DNA from 4 places in the Paenibacillus sp. WLX2291 genome. Region 2 is predicted to be linked to each of the others. Evidence: predicted binding sites of a transcription regulator. Region 2 holds the regulator's gene; each other region holds the start of a gene.
What was found. The regulator Rex, encoded in region 2, represses fermentation and respiration genes when NADH is low (regulators of the CRP and FNR family bind a similar motif). The targets are predictions, from matches to a motif close to TTGTGAAATATTTCACAA.
Positions count from the first base shown of each region.

Region 1: nadA (quinolinate synthase NadA) is a predicted target of Rex. The motif match lies at 1,692-1,709, and genes of this name have one in related genera.
Region 3: ACDE64_RS21200 (formate/nitrite transporter family protein) is a predicted target of Rex. The motif match lies at 1,818-1,835, and genes of this name have one in related genera.
Region 4: pflB (formate C-acetyltransferase) is a predicted target of Rex. The motif match lies at 1,272-1,289, and genes of this name have one in related genera.

Region 1 covers NZ_CP176755.1:55,589-58,807, reverse strand. The annotation lists gene nadB (L-aspartate oxidase) at 1-555, opposite strand, end outside; gene nadA (quinolinate synthase NadA) at 707-1,651, opposite strand; gene ftsH (ATP-dependent zinc metalloprotease FtsH) at 2,228-3,219, opposite strand, start outside.
Region 2 covers NZ_CP176755.1:3,454,090-3,457,308, reverse strand. The annotation lists gene dinG (ATP-dependent DNA helicase DinG) at 1-1,115, shown strand, start outside; gene ACDE64_RS14700 (redox-sensing transcriptional repressor Rex) at 1,112-1,771, shown strand; gene ACDE64_RS14695 (amidohydrolase) at 1,752-3,059, shown strand; gene ACDE64_RS14690 (DUF5590 domain-containing protein) at 3,095-3,219, shown strand, end outside.
Region 3 covers NZ_CP176755.1:4,956,102-4,959,320, reverse strand. The annotation lists gene ACDE64_RS21205 (FAD-dependent oxidoreductase) at 325-1,686, shown strand; gene ACDE64_RS21200 (formate/nitrite transporter family protein) at 1,916-2,812, shown strand; gene ACDE64_RS21195 (ATP-binding protein) at 3,088-3,219, shown strand, end outside.
Region 4 covers NZ_CP176755.1:3,622,059-3,625,277, forward strand. The annotation lists gene pflB (formate C-acetyltransferase) at 1-1,253, opposite strand, end outside; gene adhE (bifunctional acetaldehyde-CoA/alcohol dehydrogenase) at 1,942-3,219, opposite strand, start outside.

The DNA.
Region 1 (3,219 bases), 2.2 Mb from region 2:
GCGAATAACCGCCCCGATGCACTGCTCATCCTGCATGAGCAGCTCCACCGTACTATGCCGCTCCCACACATCAATCCTGTCATGCTGCTGTACTTGCCGCGACAATGCCCGCACAATCTCATGTCCAGTCGAGTCGCCATTCGCATGCAAAATGCGGCGGTGGCTATGCGCTCCTTCGCGTGTTAGCTCCAGCTTGCCGTCCAACATATCAAATGCCGTTCCAAGCATCATCAGCTCCTGTACTCGCTCTGGTCCTTCCTGTACCAGTACATATACCGCATGCTGCTCGCACAAACCCGCTCCTGCCAGCAGTGTATCTTCCAGATGAAAGTGAGGCGAATCATCCTGTGCCATCACCGCAGCGATGCCACCCTGTGCATAACGTGTATTGCTTTCCAGCAGTATATCCTTTGTGATTAATAGCACGTTCTTATGTTCACTTGCTGCCAGAGCAGTAAACAACCCGGCAATGCCCGTTCCGATCACCAGTACATCGGTATACACAGTATCGTCGTAATCATCATTGATAGAGACTGTGAATCTTGACTGCTGCATGATTCTATTTGCCTGCCTTTCTGGTTCTGTCATCATGTTATCATTGTATCCACTTACTCATCTATGCAGCTGTTTGCAGCAATACGACCAATGAAGCTTACCCAACAGCAAATACATAGCCAACAGCAAATAGTATATAGACAATGGTAATTTACGAGGATGAGACTTCCAGCATCCGCTCCAGCGATACACGGGCACGATCTGCAATAGCAGGCGGTACGTAAATTTGCGGCTTCATTGTTTCCAGACAATTGACCAGCTTTTTCAGATTGTTCACCTTCATATTGGGACAAACGAGATATTTACTAGCAAAATAAAATTGCTTATCTGGGCTGTCCTTGCGCAGCTGATACCCGGTACCATCTTCCGTACCAACGATGAATTCCTGTACGTCTGATTCGCGGCAATATTTAATAATCGCAGTCGTACTGCCTACAAAATCACCCAATGCTACGACTTCTGGACGGCATTCGGGATGCACGACAAACTGCGCATTCGGGTATTTGGCTTTCATTTCGAATACATCCTTCACGGTCAGCATATCATGGGTATTGCAGTAGCCTTCCCAAATAATCATCTTCTTATCGGTGTGTTGCTGTACATAATGACCGAGATTCTTGTCCGGCACCCAGATGATCTCATCGGAGTCAACGGATTGGATCACCTTGACCGCATTGGCAGAAGTGCAGCAAATATCCGTTTCTGCCTTCACGTCAGCAGAGGAATTAATATAGGTGACGACTTTGGCGTTCGGATGCTGAGCTTTTAACTTGCGCAGCCCATCCACGTTAACCATATCCGCCATCGGGCAACCCGCGCGCTCGTCGGGAATAATGACTGTCTTGTTGGGTGCGAGAATTTTGGCGCTCTCCCCCATGAAATGCACACCGCAAAATACGATAGTATCCGCATCCGTCTGTGCCGCTTTCTGAGCTAGCAAAAATGAATCGCCACGAAAATCGGCAACTTCCTGAATCTCGTCACGCTGATAATAATGAGCAAGAATAATCGCATTGCGTTCCTTTTTCAGCTGAATCAGACGTTCCCGCAGCTCCGCATCGCGTTCTGCTTTCTTTTCCAGTGCTAATGCTTCCATCATGTCATCTCCCTGTAGTTTGAAATTTTTTTCACATTTCTTGAAATAATTTTCACAATTCAAGTCATCGACGATTCTCTGTAATGCCAAGCTATCACAAGGAACGATACATATAGAATGAACAGACCAATACGCAATCCGATCTATAAACGTATCAACTCGTTGTTAGCTTCATGATGTTATGAAAGATAGCTCATACCCGCTCTATGTCTCTGCACAAGCCTGATTCATCGCTCACTCTTGTCTATATGTCTCCCACAAAGACAAGATCACATTCACACAGACGAATACGAACCAGACGATAACCACATAACATTGTGAAAAAAATTGCGTACTCCAGTGCGAAATGTGTCTAAAATGTGATCAACTTCCCCAATACTGTACACAATTTGAACAGTGCTTGTCAATCTCAAAATCTTGCGTAGGTGGATATGCTTGATGCTTCTATCATCAGGCAAAACAAAAACCCCCGAAGATCATATGATCTTCAGGGGTAGGTTGTTTGTATTCTATATTGCATTATTTGATCACGTGATAGCTATGATCCATTCAGATAAAGCGTCACCGTACGATGGATTAGATCGTTGGTGTACCTCCACCTGGACCACGGTTATCGCCAGAATCATCATTTGGATTATTCGGGATGTTACCACCTGCTTCCGGAGAGGAAGAAGTCGTATCATCTTTGTCCAAACGGACTTTGGAATCACCGATGCTATCGAATGTTGGTTCACCAGTTTCTGTTGGTGTTCCATCATTGTTGCCACCGGATGTGCCTTCGCCGAAGCCTTCCAGCGAGCCATTTTCGATCAGATATTTGATCTGTTCGAAGTCCAGTGTTTCTACTTCAAGCAGCGTTTGAGCGATCAGATGCATTTCGCGGGAATGCTTTTGCAGCAATTCGCGGCAACGCTCGTACGATTCCGTAATAAAACGGTTCATCTCCTGATCAATCTCATAAGCAATCGCATCACTGTAATTCTGTTCGTGACCCAAGTCACGACCCAGGAATACTTGACCTTGCGAACTGCCAAACTGCATCGGTCCGAGCTTCTCACTCATACCGTATTCAACGATCATGCTGCGTACGATACTTGTTGCCTGTTGGAAGTCACTGTAAGCACCGGTACCAATCTCACCGATGTACAGTTCTTCCGCCACACGTCCGCCGAGGAGACCAGTTACTTTATCCAGCAATTCCTGTTTGGTTACGAGTGTACGGTCTTCCTTCGGCATCATGATTACATATCCGCCAGCACGTCCGCGCGGTACGATTGTTACTTTGTGTACCATATCGGCGTGTTCCAGGAAGTAACCAACAATCGTATGACCGGCTTCGTGGTAAGCGACGATGCGTTTCTCGCGGTCGCTGATTACGCGGCTGCGTTTCTCTGTACCGACGATTACACGGTCGATCGCTTCATCCACCTCAGTCATCGAGATGTCGCGGCGGTTACGACGAGCCGCCAGCAATGCCGCTTCATTCAGCAGGTTTTCCAGATCCGCTCCGGTAAAGCCTGTTGTACGTTTGGCGATAATATCAAGTTTGACATCTTTGGTCAACGGCT
Region 2 (3,219 bases):
CGCTCAGTCAGATCATCCGTCAGGGCGAACAAATGATGGGCAAAATCAAAGAGTCCGATGATATCTTGGCTAACGAAGGATTGGTTACCGACGTCACCGGACTGTTCAAAGATCTGGGTGCGGTACGCGATGATTTGCGTCATTTTGTTAAGCTGGACAGCGTAGAGACGGTGTACTGGTACGAAGCCAATGGCAATTACCGTAGCAAGTCGCTGCAAATGTATGCTGTTCCGGTTGATGTAAGTCAGCAGCTCAAAGAGCACTTTTTCGATAAAAAGAAAAGTATCATTCTAACGTCTGCAACACTCTCCATCGACAAAACATTCCAGTATATGATCGAACAGCTGGGACTCAAGGAAGCGGAGCAGCAGAACAAGCTCAATACGGTCATGCTAGAATCGCCATTCAATTATCGCGAGCAATCGCTTGTATTGATTCCGCGCGATTTTCCAAGTCTAAAAGGCAATGTGGGCGATCAGAACTTTGTGTCCATGCTCGCCGATTCGTTGGCAGATGCTGCCAAAGCGACAAGAGGACGTATGCTGGTATTATTTACCTCCTATCGGATGCTCAAGCAGGTGTATGAGCCATTGAAAGAGAATTTATCTACAAGTGAGATTGCCGTATTCGGTCAGGGCGTGGATGGCGGCAGCCGCACCAAGTTGACGCGTCGTTTTCAGGAGCATCCGGCTTCCGTATTGCTCGGAACAAGCAGCTTCTGGGAAGGCGTCGATATTCCGGGCGAGGCGCTGACCTGCTTGGCGATTGTGCGGTTGCCATTCCAGCCGCCGAATCATCCGCTCGTAGAAGCCAAAAGTGAACGTTTGAAAAAAGAAAAGAAAAACCCATTTATGAAATTATCCGTGCCGCAGGCAGTGATCCGGTTCAAGCAGGGCTTTGGACGTCTCGTCCGAACGGCAAACGACCGAGGAATCGTACTCATTTATGATACGCGGGTGATAGAGGCATATTACGGCAGACATTTCCTATATTCCCTGCCGGGTCCCAAAATGGAACATATGCCGACCCACCAGATGATTCCCCGTATCGCCGAATGGCTGGAACAACGACCGCTTGAAACGGAAGCTGCAAATCAAGAGGGGGAGCAAGCATGAAATCCGAAAAAATATCTGAAGCTGTCGTGCGAAGATTACCTGTCTATCTGAGATATCTGAATGAGCTGCATACCCGCGAGGTGCCTACTGTTTCCTCGCAGGAGCTGGGGCAAAAGCTGGATCTGAATCCGGCACAAATCCGCAAGGATCTCGCCTACTTCGGCGACTTTGGACGCAAAGGCATCGGCTATGATGTATCGTATCTAATCGAGAAGATTCGTCATATTCTGAAGCTGGATCAGCAGATCAATGTGGCACTGATCGGTGCCGGTAATCTGGGACATGCTCTGTCCAACTATAATGCGTACTTACAAGAAACGATGAAGATTATCGCTGTATTCGATTCGTACGAGCCGAAGGTTGGCAGCAAGATCAATACATTGACCGTACAACCGATTAGCGAATTGTCGCATGCGGTAAAAGAACAAAATATCCGCGTCGGCATTATCACTGTGCCGAATACGGAAGCGCAGCGTGTCGCGGATCAGTTGATTGAAGCGGGCATCGAGGCGATTCTGAATTTTGCACCGATTATTTTGAGAACACCACCGCATGTGCGTGTGCATACAGCTGATTTTACGACCGATCTGCTCAGTCTGGCTTATTACCTTGAAGATGGAAAGGAATTAGAAATCAATGAACAACTCTCCGAGTAAATGGATCATCAAAAATGGTATTTTCGCCGTACCTAACGCCGAGAAGCCAGTACTGCACGGTTATATGGTCGTTGAGGATGACCTGATTACGTATATTGGCGAAGAGGAGCCACAGGTAGGCGATGACGTTGCTGTTGTGGACGGACGCCACCAATTCTTTATCCCGGGTCTGGTGAACAGTCACGGTCATGCAGCGATGTCGCTGCTGCGCGGCTTCGGCGACGATCTGGCGCTGCAAGTATGGTTGCAGGAGAAAATGTGGCCGATGGAAGCCAAATTTACGAGCGATGATGTCTACACTGGAACCGCGCTGTCAGTACTGGAAATGCTCAAAGGCGGCACTACCACATTCCTCGATATGTACGATCGTTCTGAGCGTGTAGCAGAAGTCGTAGAGCAATCTGGCATGAGAGCCGTGCTGATGAGAGGCGTTATCGGTCTGTGTTCAGAAGAAGAACAAAAGCAAAAGCTGAACCAATCGATTCAATTCGTACGCGACTGGCATGGCAAAGCAGACGGACGCATCACAACGATGATGTCTCCGCATGCGCCTTATACCTGTCCGCCTGCTTATATCGAGCAATTCGTGCAAGCTGCACACGATCTGGATGTGCCGCTGCATACCCATATGTCCGAAACGATTGCCGAAGTAGAGCAAAACGTGCGTGATTATGGTCTGCGTCCGGTTGCCCATCTGGAGAAATTGGGCATGTTCACCCGTCCCACATTGCTGGCACATGCCGTGCATCTGAATGACGAAGAGATTGCTACACTGGCAGCTCATAACGTTACTATTTCCCACAATCCGGGTAGCAACCTGAAGCTTGCCAGCGGTGTAGCACGCGTGCCGGATCTGTTAAAAGCCGGTGTCATCGTATCTCTCGGTACAGACGGCCCAGCCAGCAACAACAACCTTGATATGTTTGAGGAAATGCGTCTAGCAGCACTCATTCACAAAGGTGTATCTGGCGATCCAACCGCTGTACCTGCATCGGAAGCATTGCTCATGGGTACAGAATACGGTGCCAAATCGGTATTCCTAAACAATACTGGTACCTTCAAAGTCGGTATGAAGGCAGATATTACGTCGCTCAATATCGATCAGCCGCATTTCCTGCCGTTCACCGATTTCATTTCTCATACGGTCTATTCTGCATGTGCCAAAGACGTGCTGCATGTATGGGTAGATGGCAAACAGCTGATCAAAGACGGCGTATCGCTGACACTGGATGAAGAGAAAATTCGCCGCGAAGCACAATCGGCATTTGAAGGCTTGCTTACACGCTGACCGAAAGCGTAACGATACAGAAAGGATGGCGTGTCTTGCGAAATTTGGGAACGGGTAAATGGATTGCGATCATCATTACAGTGGTCGGTCTGATTATTCTAGGTGTGAACCAGTTTTATGTACATGTGATGGCAAAGCCGTGGAGTCAGGAGCAGGCGGC
Region 3 (3,219 bases), 1.5 Mb from region 2:
TGAAAACATTCACAACCAACGTTTTCAACTATACCCCATCAGGCAATACATCTTTACCGGAATCGGAATCCGAAACAGGCAACGTTTCTCCCCGGTTCCTCCATGTACCTTTTGGACAGCTTTCCGCAGACGAATGTTCATCGCAAACTCCCATCTGCATCTTCAGATCGCTGTCCTCTCTTTTTACTATCAAATGTGAATGTATTCACTAAGTTGTCTCTATCAGCGAACAGAACGCTGAACGGAGCAGATGTCACTGACGGAATGGATAACTTATTTGCACCACATACAAAAATATAGAGTTACACACAGGAGGAAGAAACCATGAAAGTAGCAGTTATTGGATGTACTCACGCAGGAACCGCCGCCATTGTCAACACCGCCAAATTGTACCCGGACGCTCAGATCACCGTGTACGAACGCAATGACAATATTTCGTTCCTGTCTTGCGGTATCGCGCTGTATGTCGGTGGTGTCGTAGAAGATGCGAACGGGTTGTTCTACTCGTCGCCACAGCAACTAGCTGAACTCGGTGTGACCACCAAAATGCTGCACGAGGTCACTTCCGTCGACACCGACGCCAAAACATTGACTGCCCGCGATCTGACGACCGGAACCGAGCTAACAGATACGTTTGACAAATTAATCGTTACAACTGGCTCGTGGCCGATCATTCCCAAATTCCCGGGTATTGAACTAGATAATATCGTATTGTCTAAGAACTTTAATCACTCGAATACAATTATTGAGAAAGCCAAATCTGCCAACCATATCGTTGTTGTCGGTGCTGGATACATCGGTGTTGAGCTGGTCGAAGCGTTCCAAATGAACGGCAAACAAGTGACGCTGATCGATGCCGAAGAACGTATCCTGAGCAAATACCTTGATCCTGAATTTACCGCTCGTACCGAAGAAGTGCTGACACAGCAAGGTATCCAGCTGGCGTTGAATGAGAAAGTGGTACGCTTTGAAGGCGCCGACGGCAAAGTAAACACCGTCGTTACCGATAAAGGTACACACACCGCTGATATGGTCATTCTGTGCATCGGCTTCCGTCCACAAACCGAACTGCTGGCAGGTCAGGTGGATATGCTGCCAAACGGTGCAATCATCGTTGACAAGTACATGCAAACAAGCAAAAAAGACGTGTACGCCGCTGGTGACAGCTGTGCGATCTTCTACAACCCAACCCAGCAACACGCGTACATCCCGCTGGCAACCAATGCGGTACGCATGGGTACACTCGTTGCCCGCAATCTGGTGAACCCGACGACCGAATATCTCGGTACACAAGGCACTTCCGGTATCAAAATTTATGAAGAAAATATCGCTGCAACCGGTATGACCGAAGTCGCTGCACGTCTTGCTGGTCTGGACGTAGAAACATCGACCATTCACGACAACTACCGTCCTGAATTCATGCCAACCCATGAGAAAGTGACTCTGAAAGTCGTTTATGAAACAGGTAGCCGTCGCATTCTTGGTGCACAGATCATGTCGCACGCCGATCTGACGCAATCGATCAATACGATCTCGGTATTCATTCAGGCGCGTATGACGGTTGATCAGCTCGCCTTTGTCGATTTCTTCTTCCAACCACACTACAACAAACCGTGGAACTACCTGAACAGCGTCGGTCTGCAAGCACTGCCACAAGTCGCGCAAAAAGAAACCGTGAACGTGTAATCATATCTGCATAGGATACAAGTTCATTGTAGTCGCCATCTGATGATGGCGGCTTTTTTATTTGGCTGTCTGCGTGGATGTATGGTGATGAATTTCGCAGTTTATCGTAAAAATTCTCTTCATCGTGATAAATGTTACTTTTTTCACAAAGTAAATTCATTAAAATTGAAATATGAAAATATCCGCTAACCGAAACGGATGACCATACATTCAAAGGAGAGAACCCTTCATGGCTTACTACAAACCGCAGCAAATCGCGATGAATACGATTGACACTGGAGTGACCAAAGCACGCTCCAGCTGGACGCAGATGCTGGTACTTGGATTTTTGGCGGGTGCTTTTATCGCACTTGGATTTTTGTTAGATATTCGAGTGATTGCCAGCATGCCGGAAGAATGGGGTAGCTTTGCCAATTTTGTCGGAGCTTCGCTATTCCCGGTCGGACTCGTTCTGGTGCTCATCGCTGGCGGGGAACTGTTAACTGGAAATATGATGGCTGTGCCGCTGGCACGCATGGCACGTAAAATTACAACGATGGAAGTAGCGCGCAATCTCGTAGCGATTACGCTTGCGAATATGCTTGGTGCTTTGTTCGTCGCTTATTTCTTTGGACATATCGTTGGTTTGACGGAAACTGGACCGTATCTGGCGAAGACAGTTGAGATGGCGGGGCACAAGCTGGAAGGAACCTTCTTGCAAATGTTCATTTCCGGTATCGGTTGTAATTGGTTGGTGGCACTGGCTGTGTGGCTGTCGTACAGCGCAGACAACATCAGCGGCAAGGTGCTAGGCATCTGGTTCCCGACGATGGCGTTTGTTGCCATTGGATTTCAGCACGTTGTCGCCAATATGTTTCTGATTCCAGCAGCGATCTTTGCAGGTCATTATTCATGGGCACAGTATTTTATGAATTTCGTTCCCGTTTGGCTTGGTAATCTGACTGGTGGTGCGTTGTTTGTTGCTTGCGCGTATTTTGCCGCATATATCCGTCCAACCAATGCAACCATTCCAGCAGCAGGCAATGCCAGTGGGCAGCACGGTGTATCAACACAGTCAGCGCTGAACGAACATACAGCAGCTTCCGCGACGGCGATGCCATTGCAGCATAGCGAGCAGACGCATTGATGCAATCCTGATCTATAGCACATTACGCAAGTAGGATCATTTATGATCCACGATACAAGAAGTCAGCCGGGACGCCCATGTTGCACAGGCGAAGTCCCGGCTTTTTGCTTATTATTACAGGTCTCATTTCACAAATTGATAGCTAAGTAGGTTTCGAGTTGTAAAATTGGTTTAAATGATAAGATACGGGTAATAGTATAGATTGTATATGGTATAGTGGTATACATGGTTTGTGAAATGGTTAATTTTGTACAGAACGATTCTCGAGGTGCAAGATGGAAAAGATAAACGAACTAATTGAAAAGCAACAAGAAATGGAACAGGAGCTAGCTAGGCTTCGGCTCAAGTTGGACGATCATGAGCAGTCATTGATGATTGCCGAGCAAAAAGCCGAGAATAAGGCACGC
Region 4 (3,219 bases), 170 kb from region 2:
CAAGCGATACCGTAGTCATCGCCGTAGATTGGACGCATCAGATCATCATTTTCATACTGGATGGAGCTTGTTTCGATAGAAACTTTAGCACAGTATTTTTTGAAGCCTTCTGGCAGTTGATCGGACCACAGTACGGTCAGGTTCGGTTCCGGTGCAGGACCCAGATTGTAGAGGGTGTGCAGGAAGCGGAAGCTGTTTTTGGTTACGCGTGTTTTGCCGTCCATTGCCATACCGCCGATGGATTCCGTTACCCAAGTAGGGTCACCACTGAACAGTTCATTGTAATCTGGTGTACGCAGGAATTTGACGATCCGCAGTTTCATAACGAAATGGTCAACCAGTTCCTGTGCTTGTTCTTCCGTCAGTGTGCCTTCTTTTACATCGCGTTCGATGTAAATATCCAGGAAGGAAGATACACGTCCGAGCGACATTGCCGCACCGTTTTGTTCTTTGACAGCTGCCAGGTAACCGAAGTACAACCATTGGAAGGCTTCTTTGGCATTTTGTGCTGGTTTGGAAATATCGAAACCGTGTTCAGCTGCCATTTGTTTCAGTTCGTTCAATGCTCTGTACTGTTCGCTGATTTCTTCACGTTGGCGAATGGTTGTTTCATCCATGTATTCGCCCAGTGTTTCATCATGCTCACGTTGTTTTTGCTGCATCAGGAAGTTTACACCGTACAGTGCAACCCGGCGATAGTCACCGATGATGCGACCGCGACCGTAAGCATCTGGCAGACCAGTAACGATACCGGATTTACGTGCTGCGCGAATCTCAGCAGTGTAAGCATCGAATACGCCTTGGTTGTGCGTTTTGCGGATATCAGTGAAGATGTCGATGACGGATTGTGGAACTTCGAATCCGTATGCTTTACAAGCATCGATTACCATCCGAATACCACCGTAAGGTTGAATCGAACGTTTGAAAGGCGCATCCGTTTGAACACCGACGATTTGTTCTTTGTCTTTGTCCAGATAACCCGGACGGTGCGATACGATCGATCCTGGTGTGTTTACGTCTACATCCCATACACCGCCACGCTCGCGCTCTTCTCTGGACAGCTGGGAAACGATTTTCCACAGGTCGTTTGTATTCTGAGTTGGACCTGCGAGGAAGTTTTCGTTGCCAACATAAGGTTTGATATTTTCGTCAATAAAGTTTTTGGTGTCTACATGAGTTGTCCATTTGCCTGTGTTAAAACCTCTCCAGGCTTGTTGCGATTGATCTTGTACGTTTCTTTCGATTACCGACATTGATAATCCCTCCATTATTTGTGAATTAAATCACAAATTTTGTTATGAGTTTGATTTGGTTGTCTCGCCGCCGGTAACTTGTGTTCCGGCTATGTCCTTATTATGCAGGATGATGGATGGTATTAATGTGATTTTTATCACAATCAGACAGTTTCATTATGATTTTTATCACTTTCTGTCATTGATACAGTAAAATTTTAAATATGATACAGATAATTCTCCTCATCCTCGGACATATGGTAAAAATGTAACGTTGGGAATCCCATATTCCGCTTCAGGTTTGATACAGACAGGCAGCAAATCTAGATACAGTTGAAGCGATTTTGAATAGTGCAAAATGGAACTGCCGCAATTTGAAATGCCTTCCGCTTCCTTCAAGTTATATCCACATACGATATGGGATTGTCGTTGATCCCTCCTTGTTCGTCCTGATGCAGGAATATCCGCTGATTGCAATCAGGTACGCCGTAGTTGTCACTTCAATATACGGACACGTTTTGAAAGTAAGTGTCCACCTCATCACCTCCTTTCCGGAATGAGAAAAAAGGCTGCTGTCAATCCGTACTCACAGCGGATGACAGCAGCCCATATTATTAGGGAGGAGAAACTACATATGACACATAGGGTGATACATGGGAAGCATGCAACTGTTCATTCGCCACTTCGGCTTATACAGCCGTTAGATCATTTATTCAAATTTGCCATAGAACGCGTTGCGGTATACATCAGCCAGTTCCGTAACGAGTGGCATTTTTGGATTGGCTGTGGTGCATTGGTCTTCAAATGCGCGGTCTGCCAAATAGTCGACATGTGCTTCAAAATCTTTAGCGTCAAAGCCCAATTCTTGGAATGTCTCAGGGATACCCAGTTTGCGGTTCAGATCGCGAACAGCGTTCACGAGGCTGTTCACACCTTCCTCAGTTGTACGTGCAGGCAGCCCCAGAATACGGGCGATTTCAGCATAACGCTCGTCAGCGATAAAGTGCGAATATTTAGGGAACGATGCGAATTTGGTCGGTTTTTTCGCATTGTAACGGATCACGTGTGGCATCAGAATCGCATTGGTGCGTCCGTGTGCAGTGTGATATTGTCCGCCCCATTTGTGTGCGAGACTGTGGTTGATACCTAAGAAGGCGTTGGCAAATGCCATACCAGCAATTGTGGAAGCATTGTGCATTTTCTCACGAGCCAGTTTGTCGCCAACCAGTGCCGACTGCTCCAAGTATTGGAAGACCAGTTGGATCGCTTTGATCGCCAGACCATCCGTGAAGTCATTCGCCATATTCGATACATACGCTTCGATCGCGTGAGTCAGCACGTCCATACCGGTATCTGCTACCGCTACGCGTGGCAGGGTGTAGACGAATTCTGGATCGACAATCGCTACGTCTGGAGTCAGCTCATAGTCAGCCAGTGGATATTTGGTATTGCCTTTTTCTTTGTCAGTGATAACAGCGAACGAAGTAACTTCTGAACCTGTACCCGATGTCGTTGGAATCGCTACGAATTGCGCTTTTTGACCTAGGTTTGGATATTTGTAGATCCGTTTGCGGATATCCATAAATTTCTGTTTCAGGTTGTCAAAGCTTACATCTGGGTATTCGTAGAACAACCACATGCCTTTGGCAGCATCCATTGGCGAACCGCCGCCCAGTGCGATAATGCAGTCTGGCTGGAAGCGTTCCATCATTTGACGTCCACGTTCTACCGTCAATGTCGATGGATCTGGTTCCACTTCGGAGAACACTTCGATTGCTACTGGTGTTTTACGTTGACGCAGATAGTGTTCGACTTTTTCCACATAGCCCAGTTGTACCATCATCGGGTCCGTTACGATTGCAACACGATTAATGTTCGGCATTTTGGCAAGGTATTGCGTCGATCCTTTTTCAAAGTATACTTTCGATGGAATTTTGAACCATTGCATATTCACGGTACGGCGAGCCACCCTTTTAATGTTAATCAG